One region of the Mesobacillus sp. genome, then DNA from elsewhere that is predicted to be linked to it. Evidence: predicted binding sites of a transcription regulator. Region 1 holds the regulator's gene; the other holds the start of a gene.
The links. The regulator LexA, encoded in region 1, represses DNA repair genes until DNA is damaged. The targets are predictions, from matches to a motif close to CGAACATATGTTCG.

Region 1 (4,178 bases):
TGCTGTTTTCTTCTCAACAGGAAATGGAGCGGTTCAAGGGGTGGGCTGAAACAAAGCAATGGCCATTTGCGGTTTTATTTGAAGGTGACAGGGAAATAAGCGAGACAGTAAAAGAATTCCAGACAGTACACTCAGCCGTTTTATGTTCCTTTAGTTTATGGGAAGGTTTAGATGTACCCGGGGAATCACTTACTCAGGTTATAGTGTCTTCCTTGCCATTCCCTCCGCATGATCCGGTATTTATGGCAAAAAGAAAGCATGCTGAAAACCCTGAAACAGACGTCGATCTTCCTTATATGTTATTAAGATTAAGGCAGGGAATCGGCCGGTTAATCAGGACAAGCCAGGACTATGGTACCGTCCATATTTGGCTTACAGACAGCCAAAAGGCGAAGTACTTTAATCAGATTGAAAACATACTCCCAGTTAAAAAAATAGATTGGGAATAAAGAAAACATCCCGAACGGCACTGGCCGTTCGGGATGTTTTGTCAAAGACGGAGATTAAGGATGGCTTAGAAGCCGCATCCGCATCTTCTGTGGCGGCGGCGGTCGCGATCACGATCACGATCATCATCCCTGTTATCATCTTGAGCTCCTGCCAAATCTTCGATAATACAGCGGCGTACTGCGCGGCAAAGGTCATCGAAGTCAATTGTCGCTCTCACCTGGTTTCTGTCGCGATTAGGATAAAAAATATCTGCGACATCATTGTTGTTACGGTTGTAGCCCATTCTGTTCAACTCCTTCCCTGGTGGCTTTTCATATTACACTTTATCTTATGAAGCAGAGGACAAGGAGTTAAGGCTAAAACCTATTTTTTGATAAAATGTGCTATTCTCATAGTCCCAGTTTAATAGAATGAAAAAAAGCAAGCGGCAGCCCGCTTGCTTTTTTAATGCATATGTCTGTAAACACCGATTACTTTGCCGAGTATAGATACATTGCGAAGGATGATCGGATCCATGGAGGAGTTTTCCGGCTGAAGCCTGAAATAGTCCTTCTCTTTGAAGAAGCGTTTCACAGTTGCTTCATCTTCTTCTGTCATGGCAACTACAATATCACCATTATTCGCAGTCTTCTGCTGTTTTACAATGACATAATCCCCATCAAGGATACCCGCTTCAATCATGCTGTCCCCCATGATTTCAAGCATGAATACCTGCTCATCATGCGGAACCAGGCGGTCCGGAAGAGGGAAGTACTCCTCTACATTTTCAATTGCGGTTATCGGCATACCGGCAGTTACCTTACCAACGACAGGGACGTTAACAACTTTATATTTTGGGATCCGGCTGTCCTCTTCAATCTCAAGGATTTCAATTGCACGCGGCTTGGTCGGATCCCGGCGGATCAATCCCTTGCTTTCAAGCCTGGCTAAATGTCCATGAACAGTGGAACTGGAGGCAAGTCCAACAGCTTCGCCGATTTCACGAACGGATGGCGGATAACCCTTTTTCTTGACCTCACCTTTGATGAACTCAAATATGTCTTGCTGCCGTTTTGATAACTTTGTCATATTCACGCACCTCATATCATTTCTTGTCCTTATTATACCATGCATAAATTACAGATACAAACATAAGTTCGAATTTTTAGTTGACACAAAACAAATGTTCGCTTTATAATAAAAGACAGATAATCGAACAAACATTCGTAAGAGGTGCTGGATATGAAAAAACTATGGGCAAACAATTCATATGCTATTATTTTAATTGCAGCAGGACTGATTTTTTCACTCACTGTGAAAGTCCATTCAATGATTTCCGATGATCAATACATAACTGTTACTATAGAAGAAGGGCAATCACTATGGGAAATTGCCCAAACCTTTAAAGACGAACATAATCTCTCAGAAAGGCAATTCGTAAGCTGGGTTGAAAAGGAAAACGGAATAAATGGGGAAGTCATTCATCCGGGTGACGAAATCATGATCCCAGTTGCCGCTGAGCAAGGGGAACCAACACAGATTGCCGGCGCGGAAAGATAATTAGCAATTTGAAAATAGGTGAAAAAATGAAAGCAATAATCTACTGCCGTGTGAGTACCACCAAGGAAACACAGGAATCCTCGCTCGCAAGGCAGGAGGAGGAGCTGCTTAAACTGGCAGGCAGTTATGGATTCGAGGTTGTTAGGGTCATTAAAGAGCAGGCGAGCGGATATGATCTCGAGAGGGAAGGAATACTGGAGCTGCTAGAGCTGATCAAGGATAAAAGTATTCGTGCGCTGCTCATCCAGGATGAAACACGGCTTGGCAGGGGAAACGCGAAAGTGGCATTACTGCACTGTATTTTGAAAGAAGAGATAAAACTTTATAGTATTTCTCATCATGGTGAACTCCAGCTTTCAGAATCAGACTCGATGGTTTTGCAAATTGTCAGTATGGTTGAAGAGTACCAGAGGAAAATCCACAATATAAAAATCAAGCGTGGAATGAAACGGGCCATTGAGCATGGATACAGGCCGCAGAGAAATTTAAAAAAACAGGGCGAAAATTCCGGCCGGGAAAGAAAGGATATGCCCATCGAAGAAATTGTGAAACTACGAAATAATGGGCTGACTTTTGCTGAGATCGCCGCGACTCTGAGGGGTTTCGGCTTTAACGTTTCCAAGGCCACTGTTAATAGAAGATATCTGGAATATATCGAGTCACAGGAAGAGGAAGCACAATTGCACAATAAATAATTTGAGGTCAGTCTTCTTGTCAAAAACGGAGGATTCTAGTAACATGTCTGTTGACGTTACTTTTAAACAAAGGAGCTTTGCAATGCTATCAAGTGATAAAATTGCCAGAATCAATGAACTGGCACGAAAGGCTAAAGCCTCTAAGTTAAGTGAAGAAGAAGCCAAGGAACAAACGAAGCTTCGCGCTGAATATCTGCAGTCTTTCCGTTCTTCCATGCTTAACACCTTAAAAGGGGTAACGATTGTAGACCCTGCGGGTAATGATGTTACACCTGGCAAACTTAAAGATCTGCAAAATAAATCTAAGCTTCATTAATTTTCCAAATGTCCATTTACGGAATACATTTACTGTATTCCTTTTTTGTTTTGGCTGTTTTCGCAATGATTATTGCCTTCCACCGATGTTGAAATAAGATCCTAATGATTGTAGTGGAAGACGCGCAGACTCCTTCGGGATACAGCGGACAGGTGAGACACCGCAGGAGCGCAGCGACGAGGAGGCTAACCGCACACCCCAAGAAATATTTGCCCTTGAAAAAGCCGGTAGTTGGGCTTTTTCATAATTTTCCAGAGGAAAGCGAAGCGCCTGGAACGGAAATCAACAGCATTTTATTACAAACTCTTCTGTAAAACCCTTTTTGGAAAATGGGGAATTTCTTTCGAAAGTATATAGAATAGCAACAAAGTATAGAAAAAAGCCTTTGTTTTTAAGTTTCGGCTTTGTTTTAGGTCAATGTTGTTTGGTTTTAACCAAAATCAATGAAAGATAAATATTATATTATGGAAAAAAGCCAGGCGTTCACTGCAGGCTATTACATAAGACAGATGTGTTTGTGTCAAAATAATTAACATTACGGCCTTTTCTGTCTCCCTCAGGGGCAATTTGTTGTATAATAATTGTTCTCGCTATATATTAAGGATGTAGCCAGTACTAAGAGAAAGGATGTATTTCATGTTTAATAAAATTGATATGCTTTCAATCGACTCAATCCGTACTTTATCGATTGATGCAATTGAGAAGGCAAATTCTGGACACCCAGGAATGCCTATGGGTGCAGCACCGATGGCTTATACCCTGTGGACTCGTTATATGAACATCAACCCTAAAAATCCTGAATGGTTTAATCGTGACCGCTTTGTATTATCTGCTGGACATGGTTCAATGCTGCTATACAGCTTATTGCATTTAGCAGGTTATGACCTTTCAATGGATGATATCAAACAATTCCGCCAGTGGGGCAGCAAGACGCCTGGCCACCCTGAATTTGGGCATACGGCTGGTGTGGATGCAACTACAGGCCCGCTTGGTCAGGGAATCGCTATGGCTGTTGGTATGGCAATGGCTGAACGTCACCTTGCAGCTGTATACAATAAAGAAAACTATAACCTAGTTGACCACTTTACATATAGCATTTGTGGAGATGGCGATTTGATGGAAGGTGTCTCTGCTGAGGCGGCATCCCTTGCAGCACATTTGAAGCTCGGCAGACTTGT
Region 2 (4,178 bases), on a different contig from region 1:
GTTATTGAATTAAAGTACGTGCATGATTTTAAAATAAAGGAAATTGCCGATATTCTTGAATGCCCGGAAGGCACTGTGAAGACGTGGCTCAACAAAGGGCTGAAGGAGCTCCGCGTTCAGCTGGGAGAGAAGGGGGAGTTGGGCTATGCTTAATGCTGAAGAAGAGAAATTGACGAGGGCACAGGCTGCACTTGAAACTATTGATATCCCTGAAATCCAGCTGGACCAGGCGATATCTTCAGGTATAGCCAAAGGAAAAAGAAAGAAGAAGAAAAATCTGCTGTTCATGAGGGCTCTGGCGTCTGCCGCCATCCTGATTTTTGCTTTTACAGCCATGCTCAGGACTTCGGAGACCTTCGCCTCTTACATCACTTCAATTCCAGGCATGGAGAAAATTGTAGAGCTCGTCAGGTTTGATAAAGGTTTGCAGGCCGCAATTGAAAATGATTTTGCCCAAAAAATCAATGTATCCGATGAGCATGACGGATTAAAAATTACGCTGGATTCCGCTATTGTTGATGAAGAGATGATGGTGCTGTTTTATACCATGGAGTCTTCGGGCAGCCATAAGGACATATCCGTTGACCATTTTGAACTGACCGATGAACATGGGAGGGAACTTGAACTAAGCTCATCCTTCTCTGCCAGTCCCATTGATTTGCAAAAAGAAGGGAAGGCTGTTCAGGAAATGACCTATTATTTCTATGGAAAGGCCGTTCCTGAAAATATGAAACTGAGTTTTCATCTTGCAGAAGGAAGAACTGAAAATGGAGAGCCGCGTACTAAACTGAGCGATACCTGGGTTCTTCCATTCTCGATTGATAAGGAATCCTTCAAGGATAAAAAAGAAATAATCGATGTGAATAAAACAGTGAGCTTTGAAGGCCAAAAGGCAATCATTGAAAAGGTATCCATCTATCCAACAAGGATAGGAGTGACTGTTCATTTCGATGAGGGAAATACTAAGCAAATATTCGCGATTGAAGACCTGCGGCTGGTGGATGAAAGCGGCGAGGAATGGGCTGGCGTTGCTAATGGAATCAGTGCAAGCCATATCAGTGACCATAAACAGGAATTATATCTCCAAAGCAATTTCTTTAAAAAACCGGAAAAGCTTTATTTGAGGTTCAGCTCCATCCGTGCGCTTGATAAAGATCAGCTTGAAGTAATTGTCGATCCAGAGAAAATGGAAATTCTCCAGGCTCCAAAGGATGGGCGGCTGCAGAAAGTGAGCAGGGAAGATGATTACTTGAAATTTACTTTCCAAAAAGATCCTACTATACAGAACATATCTGCTTTTGACCGGGCGGTTGACAAGAATGGAAAAGAAATTGGAGATGGCAGCGTAGCTTCGTTATGGAATGATTCTGAAGGAATAAGTGAAATCATGATTCCTTACTTCAATGAAGGCGCTGCACCAGGCCCTATTTCTCTTGAAATCAGGGATTATCCGGCTCGTATCAAAGGCGAAGCGAATATCAGGCTGAAATAGCCAAAAGGCTGTCCTCTGCATAGGGCAGCCTTTTTATAGCATCAGAAATATATCTCGCTTTGAGAACTGTCTAGCTCCAGCGCCTAGCCAGTTTTCATCCCAGAGAAAGCTTCCTTGAGTATCTTGCGAGAAGCGTTAGCTTTGAGCAGCTCGAGTCGCTTGTCTAGCTGCGGCTCCTAACTCCTCGAGACGCTTCGGTCCTGCCAATGAAGTCAAAGAGCGACTTCACTGTCAGGCCCTCCGACGGACACGATGTTCTAGTGCCGACGTTGCCACAGGACGTGGCGGTCTTAGTCGGCCAGCGCTTGTCGGACTTGCACAGGATGTGCTGACGGCGACGTTGCCACAGGATGTGGCGCAGTTAGTCGCCGTTCCGTTCAGAAGGCGCTTGCGCTTTTCTATGTAGCCAAAAATTCGTAAACCGTGTCATTGATTATGTCATGCAAATCGGCTTCAGGGTCCCCGCTTTTCAGCTCTACAATCTTCTCATATATTTCTTCAAATTCCAGTTCGCTGAACGGCAATGAATCATCATGCCGATACTGCACGAAGCATTTCTGGACCATTTTTCGGATGAGTTTTCTGTCCATACAAAGCACCTCTAATCCTGATTATACTCTCAACTTCGGGGTGAATACAGCCTTCTGTAAAAATGTCCAGTGCTGGCATGACCCACCAAATACACCTTAATTAAGTCATTCCGCCGGAAAATTCCCATTGAAACCGAACGCATATTCGCTTAATATTATGGGTATAATGAAACGGAACAGATGTTCCTGTGAATGGGAAGCACAAAAAAATCACACAGAAAGGAGAGGCACAGAAAATGATTGATTACAGCGAAATGCCCCAAAGCAAAATTCTTTGTGTTGATATGAAAAGCTTCTATGCCAGCTGCTCAGCAGTGATGCTTGGCCTGGATCCTCTAGACTGTTACCTGGCCGTCGTCGGTAATCTTGACCGTCCGGGAAGTGTTGTCCTTGCAGCCTCACCTCGCCTGAAGAAGGAATTTGGCATTAAAACCGGATCGAGGATGTTTGAAATTCCGAAGGATCCGAGAATCATTGTCGTTGATCCCCAAATGTCAACGTACCTGCGAATCTCCACTGAAATCTCCCGTGTATTCAATCGCTATGTCCCTAAGGAAGCGATCCATACCTACAGTGTCGATGAAAGCTTCATAAAAGTAGACGGAGCTTCAAAGCTATGGGGCGATGCGGCCTCAATCGCAAAAAAAATCAAAGATGATATCGAGCGGGAATTCCAGCTCCCCAGCGCGATCGGTATTGGCCCGAATATGCTGATGTCAAAATTATGCCTTGACCTTGAGGCGAAAAAGAAAGGGATTGCGGAGTGGACGTATGAAGATGTCCAAACAAAGCTCTGGAATCTTTCGCCGCTCAGGGAAATGTGGGGAATTGGCCGGCGTGTGGAAAAAACGCTGAACAGCATGGGGATTTTTACAGTCGGACAGCTTGCCCGCTATGATCTCGAAATATTGGAGAAAAAATTCGGCATCATGGGAAATCAGCTTTACTGGCATGCATGGGGAGTTGATTTTTCCGATATTGGTGCCCCGATCATGGAAGGCCAGGTGAGCTTTGGCAAGAGCCAGATTTTGCTCCGGGATTATAAAGAAAAAGAGGAAATCAAGCATGTCATCCTGGAAATGTGCGAGGAAGTGGCACGCCGGGCAAGGAGCCACGGAAGAGCAGGCCGGACAATCAGCTTTGGGCTTGGCTACAGCCAGGATGAATTCGGCGGCGGCTTCCACCGGTCAAGGACAGTCGAGGAGCCTACAAATGTCACCATGGATCTGTACCGTGTCTGCCTGGAGCTATTTGCTGAAAACTATACCGGAAAAACGGTCCGCAGCATTTCGATTGCGCTCGGAAACCTTGTTGTGGACAGTGAATTCCAGCTGAGCTTGTTTGAGAAGAACGGATGGAAGAAGAAGGAGCTTGGCTATGTCATGGACCGGATCCGCAGCCGCTATGGCTCAGCATCGCTGCTCAGGGCCGTTTCTTATACAGCAGCAGGCACAGCAAGGCACCGTGCCGCACTGGTCGGCGGACATAAAGGCTGATGATTTGGCGGAAAAGGAGGAAGGGATCGCATGATTCGTGACCGCGGAAGAATTAAATGGACTTCTATGATGCTTCCTGAACATGTAAAGCTATTGCGGGACTGGGCCAGGGAGGATGAATACGAAAAAGAAAAACAGCTGGATGAACAGCAGCTGGAGCAGCTGAACGACACCATTCTTGAAGCGATGGAATATAACCGTCCAGTGGCCATCACTTATTATCGCCAGCAGAAATATGAACTGGTGGTCGGGAAAATCCATTATTGGAATGAGCTTGGACAGAAGCTCCATATTGTAGATAAGTTCGAGGAAATCCACCGAATCCAGCTTTCAGCCATTGCCGATGTCCGCCACGCGGATGAATGGTGACCAATGCACAAAAAAGAGCAATGGGCACCCATTGCTCTTTTGATCATCTTATTCTGTTTCCTCAGGCTGTGGAGCACGTACGGCCGATTCAAATTTCCCTTTGTGGGATGCATCGCAGAAAGGCATGTTTTTGCTCATGCCGCAGCGGCAGAGCGAAAAAGCCGGTTTTGTTTCATACTTGTTTCCTGCACCATCCAATAATTCTACATCCCCAGTAATTCGTAATGAGCC

Region 2: AC3EBE_RS14095 (Y-family DNA polymerase) is a predicted target of LexA. The motif match lies at 2,217-2,230, and genes of this name have one in related genera.

What each region holds. Positions count from the first base shown of each region.
Region 1 is NZ_JBYNSB010000041.1:22,644-26,821, reverse strand. Features, by position in the region: gene AC3EBE_RS16425 (ATP-dependent DNA helicase) at 1-449, shown strand, start outside; gene AC3EBE_RS16420 (hypothetical protein) at 515-733, opposite strand; gene lexA (transcriptional repressor LexA) at 895-1,518, opposite strand; gene yneA (cell division suppressor protein YneA) at 1,672-1,989, shown strand; gene AC3EBE_RS16405 (YneB family resolvase-like protein) at 2,016-2,684, shown strand; gene AC3EBE_RS16400 (DUF896 domain-containing protein) at 2,767-3,000, shown strand; gene tkt (transketolase) at 3,637-4,178, shown strand, end outside.
Region 2 is NZ_JBYNSB010000035.1:44,758-48,935, reverse strand. Features, by position in the region: gene AC3EBE_RS14110 (sigma-70 family RNA polymerase sigma factor) at 1-153, shown strand, start outside; gene AC3EBE_RS14105 (DUF4179 domain-containing protein) at 146-1,492, shown strand; gene AC3EBE_RS14100 (YqzH family protein) at 1,891-2,082, opposite strand; gene AC3EBE_RS14095 (Y-family DNA polymerase) at 2,319-3,578, shown strand; gene AC3EBE_RS14090 (YolD-like family protein) at 3,609-3,947, shown strand; gene AC3EBE_RS14085 (CDGSH iron-sulfur domain-containing protein) at 3,996-4,178, opposite strand, start outside.